DNA from 2 places in the Janthinobacterium sp. JF4 genome. Region 2 is predicted to be linked to the other one. Evidence: riboswitches for the same ligand, from Rfam matches in the RefSeq annotation. Region 2 holds a riboswitch; the other holds the start of a gene.
What was found. A riboswitch is a leader RNA that binds a small molecule or an ion and turns the genes downstream of it on or off. The one in region 2 is predicted to bind thiamine pyrophosphate.
Positions count from the first base shown of each region.

Region 1: another riboswitch for thiamine pyrophosphate. It lies ahead of thiC (phosphomethylpyrimidine synthase ThiC); the one in region 2 lies ahead of AC54AF_RS20915 (TonB-dependent siderophore receptor).

Region 1 is NZ_JCAQAV010000015.1:73,935-79,290, forward strand. It holds gene AC54AF_RS13870 (hydroxymethylpyrimidine/phosphomethylpyrimidine kinase) at 1-122, opposite strand, end outside; gene AC54AF_RS13875 (thiazole synthase) at 131-925, opposite strand; gene thiS (sulfur carrier protein ThiS) at 951-1,154, opposite strand; gene thiC (phosphomethylpyrimidine synthase ThiC) at 1,175-3,088, opposite strand; TPP riboswitch at 3,168-3,283, opposite strand; gene AC54AF_RS13890 (hypothetical protein) at 3,389-3,646, opposite strand; gene AC54AF_RS13895 (response regulator) at 3,700-4,506, opposite strand; gene AC54AF_RS13900 (PAS domain S-box protein) at 4,535-5,356, opposite strand, start outside.
Region 2 is NZ_JCAQAV010000034.1:30,779-36,134, forward strand. It holds gene pnuC (nicotinamide riboside transporter PnuC) at 1-528, shown strand, start outside; gene AC54AF_RS20910 (AAA family ATPase) at 546-1,094, shown strand; gene AC54AF_RS20915 (TonB-dependent siderophore receptor) at 1,066-3,225, opposite strand; TPP riboswitch at 3,311-3,408, opposite strand; gene AC54AF_RS20920 (iron-containing alcohol dehydrogenase) at 3,475-4,632, opposite strand; gene AC54AF_RS20925 (ferritin family protein) at 4,775-5,080, shown strand; gene AC54AF_RS20930 (Imm26 family immunity protein) at 5,174-5,356, shown strand, end outside.

The sequences.
Region 1 (5,356 bases), on a different contig from region 2:
GTCAAGGCCGTGATGACGGGCAAGGCATGCGCGCCCTGCGCGGCAATCGCCACGATATCGGCGGCGATGCCGGCGCCGCCCGACGGATCGGCGCCGGCAAACACCAGCACAGTGTGGCGCATCGGCACCATCACGCCAGGCGGCCCGCCATCGGCGACGATGGCGAGGCGGCGAATTTGCGCGGCATGCGCCCCGCCAAAAAAGCTTCGCGCCCGGCCCGCACGGCCAGCTTCATCGCATGCGCCATGCGCACGGGGTCGCGCGCGCCGGCAATCGCCGTGTTCATCAGCACGCCATCGCAGCCGAGCTCCATGGCGATGGCCGCATCCGACGCCGTGCCCACGCCCGCATCGACGAGCACCGGCACCTTCGCCTGATCGATGATCAGCGACAAGTTCCACGGATTCAGGATACCCATGCCCGAACCGATCAGGGAAGCGAGCGGCATGACGGCCACGCAGCCGATGTCTTCCAAAATCTTCGCCTGGATGGGGTCATCGCTGCAGTAGACCATCACGTCAAAGCCATCCTTGACCAGCGCTTCGGCCGCGACCAGGGTTTCCGGCATGTGCGGAAACAGGGTCTTCTCGTCGCCCAGTACTTCGAGCTTCACCAGATTGCGCCCGCCCAAGAGTTCCCGCGCCAGCTGCAAGGTGTAGACGGCGTCTTTCGCGTTGTAGCAGCCGGCCGTGTTCGGCAATATCGTGTACTGGTCGGGCGGCACGAAATCGAGCAGGCTGGGCGCGTTCGGATCCTGGCCGATATTGACCCTGCGGATCGCCACCGTGATGATCTGTGCTTCCGCCGCGTCCGTCGCTTCGCGCGTCTGCGGCAAATCCTTGTACTTGCCGCTGCCGACCAGCAGGCGCGACTGGTACTGTTTTCCCGCGATGGTCAGCAGGTCGTTGTTTGTTGCGGTATGCATGTGCTTTTCCTTGTCTGTTTTCAACTTAACCGCCGCCGATGGCGCGCACGATCTCTACCTGGTCTTGTGTCTGCAAGACCTGTGCGGGCCACGCCTTGCGCGGCACGACGTTGCGGTTGACGGCCAGCGCCAGCGCCTGGTTTTCCAGCGACAGGGCGGCGATCAGCTGGTCGAGGGTTTGCCCGGTCGGCACCTGGTGCGGCGCGCCGTTGAGCGTGATCGGTATCAATGCAGTCATCACGCTCTCCTTCAGACCTTGCGGTACAGCTCGGCGCCGTTCTTGATGAATTCGATGGCTTTCACCTCCATCCCCTGCTGGAGCGCCTTGTCTTCCGCGATGCCCATGCCGGCCGCGTATTCGCGCACTTCCTGCGTGATCTTCATCGAGCAGAAGTGGGGGCCGCACATGGAGCAGAAATGCGCCACCTTGGCCGAATCCTTGGGCAAGGTTTCATCGTGGAATTCGCGCGCCTTGTCCGGGTCCAGGCCGATGTTGAACTGGTCATCCCAGCGGAATTCGAAGCGCGCCTTCGACAGGGCGTTGTCGCGGATTTGCGCGCCCGGATGGCCCTTGGCCAGGTCGGCCGCATGCGCCGCAATCTTGTAGGTGATGATGCCGTCCTTGACGTCGGCCTTGTTGGGCAGGCCCAGGTGTTCCTTCGGCGTCACGTAGCACAGCATGGCCGTGCCATACCAGCCGATCATGGCCGCGCCGATGCCCGAGGTGATGTGGTCGTAGCCGGGCGCGATGTCCGTCGTCAGCGGTCCCAGCGTGTAGAACGGCGCTTCGCCGCACTGCTCCAGCTGCAAGTCCATGTTTTCCTTGATCAGCTGCATCGGCACGTGGCCAGGGCCCTCGATCATCACTTGCACGTCGTGCTTCCAGGCCACCTGCGTCAGCTCGCCCAGGGTCTTCAGTTCGCCCAGCTGCGCCTCGTCGTTGGCGTCGTAGATGGAACCGGGGCGCAAGCCGTCGCCCAGCGAGAACGACACGTCATACGCCTTCATGATTTCGCAGATGTCTTCAAAATGCGTGTACAGGAACGATTCCTGGTGATGCGCCAGGCACCATTTCGCCATGATGGAGCCGCCGCGCGAGACGATGCCCGTCAGCCGCTTGGCCGTCATCGGCACATAGCGCAGCAGCACGCCCGCGTGGATGGTGAAATAATCGACGCCCTGCTCGGCCTGTTCAATGAGGGTGTCGCGGAAGATTTCCCAAGTTAAATCTTCGGCCTTGCCATTGACCTTTTCCAGCGCCTGGTAAATCGGCACGGTGCCGATCGGCACGGGGCTGTTGCGCACGATCCATTCGCGCGTCTCGTGGATGTGCTTGCCGGTGGACAGATCCATCACGTTGTCGCCGCCCCAGCGGATGGCCCAGGTCATCTTCTCCACTTCCTCGCCGATCGACGAGGTGACGGCCGAATTGCCGATGTTCGCGTTGATTTTCACCAGGAAATTGCGGCCGATGATCATCGGTTCCACTTCCGGGTGGTTGATGTTGGCGGGAATGATGGCGCGGCCGCGGGCGATTTCCTCGCGCACGAATTCGGCAGTAATTTCGGCCGGGATGCTGGCGCCGAACGACTGGCCCGGGTGCTGGCGGCCCATCAGCTCGGCCAGGCGCTCGCCCATGGGGCCGGAAGCCTTGAGCTCGCGCAAGTATTCCTGGCGGCGCATGTTTTCGCGGATGGCGACGAATTCCATTTCCGGCGTGATGATGCCGCGCCTCGCGTAATGCATTTGCGTCACGTTCTTGCCCGCAATGGCGCGGCGCGGCTTGCGGTGCAGGTTGAAACGCAGCTCGGCCAGCTTCGGGTCCGCCAGCCGGGCGATGCCGTAGTCGGAGGTGGGGCCGGGCAATTCCTCCGTGTCGGCGCGCTCCATGATCCACGGCAGGCGCGGCGTATCGAGGCCGGAGCGGATGTCGATCTGCACGTCCGGGTCCGTGTAGGGGCCGGACGTGTCGTAGACATAGATCGGCGGATTCTTTTCGCCGCCGAACGACGCTTCCGTGTCGGACTGGCGGATCTCGCGCATGGGCACGCGGATGTCGGGGCGGCTGCCTTCCACATAGATCTTGCGCGAATTGGGCAGCGGCGCGATGGCGGCTTCGTCGACCGTGGCGGTGGCGGAGAGGAATTTCGGGTTGGCGTTCATTTTGGCTCCTTGGCTAGACTATTTTTAAGCCTGGAGCCAGCTAAGGAGGTTCGGCTGCGCGCACGCGGAAAAGCGGGGTGCGTTCATCCTAAAGCTTCCCTTCGCTGGCATTATCCAGATCAGGTTCGGAGGGTATTTCTCACCCGCGCTTGCACTGTGTTTCCACAGCGAAAGGCAGGACCCCTAGCGTTTGCCGCCTTGCGGCAGCGAGCCAATTATACGCGGTTCACGCCGCGTGGCCAGATGATTTCTTGACGATGTCGTGTTTGTGCACCTGCTGCAATGCAGCAGATGCGGCGCCTACTTTTTCTTGCCCCAGCGCCAGCCGGTCGGTTCGCCCTTCAGCTGGCAGATGAAAATGAGCACGGCAACGATGGCCACTTCATAGACGATGTAGCCCACCAGCATGGTTTGCGGCGGGAACAGGAAAGCGCCGCAGGCGAACAGCGCCAGCGCGGCCAGGAATACCAGCCAGCCCTGCCAGGTGATGGGCAAGCCCCAGCCCCAGCCATAGGTCTTGGCGGGGAACCAGTATTGCGGTGGTGATTTGTCAGCCATGATGCTTTCCTTGTCGATATGGATGGCAGCAAGTATAAATCAACGGTCGGCAATCAAACAGTGCGATGGCGCTCCGTGACATCGAGGCCGATGCCGCGGTAGCCGATGAAGCGGCTGCCCGTATCGAACATCGGTTCGCCGCTGACCTGCAGGTACTGCGTGCTGCCGTCGAGGTTGGCGCGGCTGTAGATAAAATCGAGAAACGGTTCGCGCGCGGCAATTTTTGCATCGAGCAGCGCGCGCTCGGCCGCGTTCCAGCGCTGCGGTTCTTCCTCGCTGCCGATGCCCAGCATTTCAGCCACGGGGCCGGAAAAGCGCGTCAGATTACCCTGCGCATCCTGTTCCCAGTACCAGTCGGACGACAGTTCCGTGAAGCGCTGGAAACGCGCTTCGCTTTCGCGCAGCTCCGCCGTGCGTTCTTCCACCATTTGTTCCAGCGACTTGTTGTATTCGGCCAGCTTCTGGTACAACAAGCGCACTTCCAGCATGTTGTGGATGCGCGTTTTCACTTCCACCAGGTCGAAGGGCTTGCTGACGAAGTCCTTGGCGCCGGCCTGCAGCGCGCGCAACTTGTGGCCGGGCTGGGCCGTGATCACCAGCACGGGCAGATAGCTGCCCGCCTCGATGTCGCGCAAGCCTTCCATGACTTCGAAGCCATCCATTTCCGGCATCTGCAAGTCGAGCAGGATCAGGTCGTAGCGGTGCTGCTGGTGCAGCGCGCGCACGGCTTGCGGGTCCATGGTGGAGGTGATGCGCGTATAGCCGGCATTGCGCAGCACCTGTTCCAGCAGCATGACGTTCGCCTCCTGGTCATCGACGATGAGAATGCTGGCGTTCAGGATCTCGGTGGCTTGAAGCATGGCGGTATTCCTAAAAATAAGTGCTGAATTAGCGTACTGCGTGAATGTCGTCGGCCAGGCCGTGCGCGGCCGCATGGTGCAGGGCCACGTCGAGCGCATCCATGAATTCGACGACCTTGATCGGCTTGGTCAGGTAGCGGAAGAAGCCCGCTTCCAGGCCTTTCTCGATGTCGCGCGGCACGGCGTTGGCCGACAGGGCCATCACGGGAATATGGCTGGTGAGCGGGTCATCATGCAGGATATGCAAGGCGCCATAGCCGCTGATGCCAGGCAGGTTGATATCCATCAAGATCACGTCCGGCTGATACGTGCGCGCCAGGTCGATGCCCAGGTGCGCATCGATAGCCGTCAGCAGCTTCAAATCGCTGCGGCGGGCGATCAATTGCTCCACCAGCGCCAGGTTGGCGGGATTGTCTTCCACATACAGCAAGGTGCGCTGGATTTCCTGATTTTCCTGCACCACAGGCAAGACTTCGCCCTCCTCCAGGTGCAGCTCAGGCGCGCGCGAGGCCTTGAATTCCACCCAGAAGGTGGTACCCAGGCCCACCGTGCTATCGACGCCAATCTCACCGCCCATCAGTTCGACCAACTGCTTGGTGACGACCAGGCCGATGCCCGTGCCCTCTTCCGTGCTGCTTTCCTGACCCAGGCGGTTGAAAGGCTGAAACAGCTGACTCATCTGTTCGGCATTCAGGCCGGCGCCGCTGTCGGTGACGCTGGTGCGCACTTTGTCGCCGCGCTGGCGGCAATCGACTTTCACGCTGCCGCCGCTCTGGTTGTACTTGATGGCGTTCGACAGCAGATTGATCATCACCTGCTTGACGCGCGTACGGTCGGCATGCACATAGAA
Region 2 (5,356 bases):
CTGAACATCCGCCAGAACCACTGGGCGTGGCTGTTCGCCATCATTTCCTCGGCCGCTTACGGTGTCGTGTTTTTCGAGTCGCGCCTGTATGGCGACATGGCCTTGCAACTGCTGTTCATCAGCGTCTCGTTCTGGGGCTGGTATCAGTGGCTGCACCCGGCCAGCGGCGGCAAGGTCCTGCCCGTCACGCGCCTCGATGGACGCGGCTGGCTGGCCTGCGGCGCAGGCTGGCTGATCGGCTTCCTGCTCATCGCCTGGCTGCTGACGACGACGGACACGGACGTGCCCCATGCCGATGGCTTCCTCACGGCAGGCAGCCTGGTAGGGCAATTCCTGCTGTCGCGCAAGAAGCTGGAAAACTGGATCGCCTGGATCATCGTCGACGTGCTGTATGTGTGGCTGTACCTGCACAAGGGCCTGACCCTGACGGCCATCCTGTATGCCGTTTTCGTCGTCATGGCCACGATCGGCTTGCTGGCGTGGAAGAAGTCGGCACCGGCCGCGCCCGGCGCGATGGTCCTCAAGTGATAGGCAATTGCGTGCGCGTGGCCATCCTGGGCGCGGAATCGTCAGGGAAATCGACCCTGGCGGCGGCCCTGGCCGAGCGCTATGGCACCGTCTGGGTGCCCGAATACTTGCGCGAATTTGTCGAAACGCAGGGCAGGGTACCCGTCGCGGCCGACCAGTTTGGGATTGCGCGCACGCAAGTCGAACGCGAAGCGGCAGCCGCCGCGCAAGCCCGCAACTTCCTGTTTTGCGACACCACGCCGCTGATGACGGCCGTCTACAGCCGCCATTATTTCGCTGGCGCCGATGCGCCGCTGGCGGCGCTGGCGGACGCCACGCGGTACGACGTGACCCTGGTGACGGCGCCCGACAGCCCGTGGGTGGCGGACGGCTTGCAGCGCGAGTCGGAAGCCGTGCGCCAGCTGATCTACCGCTACCTGCTCGACGAGCTCGACGCGCGCGGCATCGCCTACCACGTGCTGCACGACAGCCTGGAGGCGCGCCTGGAACAGGCCGCGCCTTTGCTGCGGCAGGCGCTCGCTGCCGCGCCTGCCATAATTAAAAGTCGAACTGCGCCGAGACTTTAAAGGTGCGGCTGGCGCCCGGATACAGATAACCGTCCGATTCCGGCGTCACGTCGCGCCAGTAGAACTTGTCTGCCACGTTGTTGACGCTGGCGCGCAGCACGGCTGTCTTGCCGGCCAGGCGCGTGGCCCAGGCGGCGCCCAGGTTGAAGACGTGGTAGGACGGCACGAAGGTCGTGTTGTTGTACTCAAACGCTTTCTTGCCCGCATATTCCCAGCTGCCATTGACGCTCAAGCCCGCCACTTGCTGCACGGCGTAGTCCGCATGCACGGCCGCCTTGAAGGCGGGCACGTTGGGCACGCGCTTGCCGTCGAGCGATGCTTCGCCCGTGTTCGATTGCTGGCTGTTCAGGGCCGTCAGCGAGATGCCCAGGTTCAGGTCGCGGGTCGCCTTGCCTTGCGCGGACAATTCCAGCCCACGGTGCTGCGCCTGGCCTGCGCGCACGAAGTAGCCGGCCGCATTCTGGAATTCCAGGCCCTTGCGGATCTGGAACAGGCTGGCCGCCAGCATGAAGTCCGGCGTCACATCCATCTTCGCGCCCAGTTCGATCTGCTTCGAACGGCTCGGCGACAATTCCACGTTGGCATTCATCGCCTTGCGGTCGGCCGTGCCGCCATGTTCCATGCCCTGCGAGTAGGCTGCATAGATGGAGACATTGTCGAGCGGGGTGTAGACGAGCGACACGTTCGGCAGCAGGAAATCGTGCTTGGCGCGGATTTCCGTGTCGGCCTTCAGCACATACTGGTAGCCGTCGACATTGATATGGCGCAAGCCGCCATGCAGCTTCCAGTTCGGCGCCAGGCTGACGATGTCCTGCACGAAGACGGAGTTTTCCGTATCCTTGCGCACCAGGCGCACGGGGCCTTGCACGCCCGTTGACATGTCGACGATTTGCGGACGGTAGATATTGCTCACGCCAGCCCAGTCATACACGTACAGGCCGGCACGGTCCTTGCGGCGGAAGGTCGAGACGCCTGCCGTGAATGCATGGCGCAGGGCGCCGGTGGCGAACTTGCCCTGGATCATGGCTTGCGCGCTCAGCGGCTTTTTCGTCTCGCCCAGGCTGCGGTAGTCATACACGTCGTAATCGCCATTGCCGCAAAAGCCAGGGTACAGGTCTTGTCCGCTGCAGCCGTACGGGAAGGCCGTGTAATCGTCGCGCTTGAACGAATGCTGGTTGGCCGACAAGGTGGCGTGCCAGTCGTCATTGAAGGCGTACTGGAAGCGCAGGCCGAGATTGCTGGTGACGGTTTCCACGGGGCGCGTCCATGGCTGCAGGTTGAGCATGGCGTCGGCGCTGATGCCGGTTGGCAAGGTTTTATTGTTCAGCAGCTGGAAGCCGGGCGCCGTCGCCTGCGCCTTGTCCTGGTAGTCGGCATCGAGCTGCAGCAGGGCTTGCGGCGAAATCTGCCAGTCGAAGGCGCCGGAAATGAACTTGCGGTTGCCGTCCGCGCCCTTGATGTAGGAGCGCAGGCGCTCGGCCGCCACATTGACCCGGTAGCCGAAGCGCGTGTCTTCCAGGCGTCCGCCCAGGTCGACGGCGCCGTACAGCGTGCCCCGCTCGCGCGTTTCCACCGTGACGGTACGCAGCGGCGCGCTGGTCGGGCGCTTGACGATGAAGTCGATCACGCCGCCGGGCGCGGCCACGCCTGCCTGCAAGCCGGCCAGGCCCTTCAGCACTTCGATGCGTTCCTTGTTTTCCAGCGGGATTTGCGTGTCGCCAGGAATGGCCACGCCATCCTTGCGGTAGCTGGAATTGTTGTCGAGCTTGAAGCCGCGGATGGAAAACTGTTCCGCATAGCCGACGGCGTTGTAGGCGTCGTTGATGCTGGCGTCGAGCTTGACGGCGTCGCTGAGGTTGCGGATCTGTAAGTCCTGCATGTCTTTTTGCGCAATGACCGTGACGGACGCGGGCGTCTGCAGCAGCGGCGCGTCGGAAAAACCGCCCACGGAGGCGCGCCTGGCGGCTGGCGCCTTGCTGGCCGTGACGACGACTTCGGCCATGCTTTGGGCCTGCGGACCGGCCGCTTCGGCGGAGTCATGCGCGGCAAAGGCGGGCGCGGCAAACGCGTGCAGGATCGCCAGGGTCAGTACAGGACGGGAAAAATGCGCAGATAAATTCGGTGTGGACATAGATTGCTCGTGGTTCAAGCCGACTCTGTAAAGAGCACGGCAGGCTGCTTGTTCGGCTGGCGCCAACGCAGGAGCTATCAAAGGAGGGAGGTACTTTGCGCTTTCCTTCGCTGGCATTATCCAGATCAGGTACGAAGGGTATCTCTCACCCGGATGACTGCTCCAGGACCCCTAGCGAATTGATAGCTTAGCATGAACCACGGCCAGCTGTCCCCCTGGCCGACCGTTTTACAACAGTGTGGTGCGAATCTACAAACTGAGTTCCAGCACCTTGCGGCTGACGGCGGGCGTCACTTCGCGCTGTTCGCCCAGGGCCGTCATGCCGTGCGCTTCCAGGGCGGACACGACGGCATCCACGCTGGCGTGATTGAGGCCGTAGTCGGCCAGACGCGTCTTGACGCCCATGTGGCGGAAGAAAAATTCCGTGCGCGCGATGGCCGCCTCGATGCGGCCATCCTCGTCGCCGCCATCGAGACCCCAGACGCGGGCCGCGTATTGCAGCAGCTTGGCGCGCTTGGACTGCTTGCGCACGCGCAGCATGCTGGGCAGGATGATGGCCAGGGTTTGCGCATGGTCGAGCTCGTACAAGGCCGTCAATTCGTGGCCGATGGCATGCGTGGACCAGTCCTGTGGCACACCCACGCCGATCAGGCCGTTCAAGGCCAGGGTGGCGCTCCACATCACGTTGGCGCGCACGTCGTAGTCGTCCGGCTGCGACAGGGCTTTCGGGCCTTCCTCGATCAGGGTCAATAAAATGCCTTCGGCGAAGCGGTCCTGCACGGACGCGTTCACAGGGTAGGTCAAATACTGTTCCATCACATGCGCGAACGCGTCGACGACGCCATTGCCCACCTGGCGCAACGGCAAGGTGAACGTCTTCGACGGGTCCAGCACGGAAAATTTCGGATACACCTTGCGGCTCATGAACGAGCGCTTTTCCTGCGTGGCCTTGCGCGTGATCACGGCCGAACCATTCATTTCGGAACCCGTGGCCGGCAAGGTCAAGACCGTGCCGAAGGGCAGGGCGGCCTCGACGATCTTGCCGCCTTTCGCCAGGATGTCCCACGCCTCGCCCTCATGCAGGGCGGCGGCGGCGATGAACTTGGTGCCGTCGACCACGGAACCGCCGCCCACGGCCAGCAGGAAATCGATGCGCTCGCTTTTCACCATGGCCACGGCCTGCATCAGGGTTTCATAGCTGGGATTGGGTTCGATGCCGGCAAATTCCAGCAGGGTATGGCCGGCCAGCGCCGCCTTGACTTCATCGTAGACGCCGTTCTGCTTGATGCTGCCGCCGCCGTAGGTCATCAGGACCCGCGCCTGCGGCGGGATCAGGCCGGCGATGGCGGCGATCTGGCCCTGGCCGAAGAGGATTTGCGTCGGATTGTAAAAGTCGAAATTGAACATGGGGCTCCTGCCGCTGAGGTTTAGGCTGTTGCTGAGCCATGATTATGGCCGAATGGGTGGAAACGTGTCGTCGACGCTTGAGCTTTTCGCCTGCGCGGTGGAGAATGCAGCCGATATCACCACCACGCGAAAAGGAATGTGCATGACCACCGTCCCACTGGAAGAAGCGGGCTTGCCCGCCACCGCGCTCGACATGCACCGCGCCATCGGCGCCACCATCGCCGCGCTGCAGGCGCTGGACTTGAACAGCCAGCGCTTCGAGGCGTGCACGGACCCGGAACTGCGCCGCGTGCTCGCGCATGCGGGCGACACCAGCCGCAAGGAAGCGGCCATGCTGCTCGAATGGATGCGCCGCCGCGACGCGCGCCTGGATGCGGCCATGAAGGAAGCGCTGTTCAAGGCGGGGCCGATTGTTGCCCAATATCACTATGACGAGAAAATATTGTAACTATTGGTTTGTTGCTGTGGCGTACCATACGCCACATTCGCCGCGTTTCGCGTAGACTGTGCCCCGAACACGATTTTGGGGGAGTTTACAGAGATGAAATCATTACCATACCGAGAAGGCAGCTGGTTTGCCGTGCCCTTGCCGGGCGGCGGCTATGCCGTCGGCGTGGTGGCGCGCAGGGCGCCTGCCGGGCGCATCATGCTGGCGTATATGTTCGGGCCGAAGCGCGACAGCTTGCCTGCGCTGGAAGAGTTGGAAGGCTTGCGGCCGGAACAG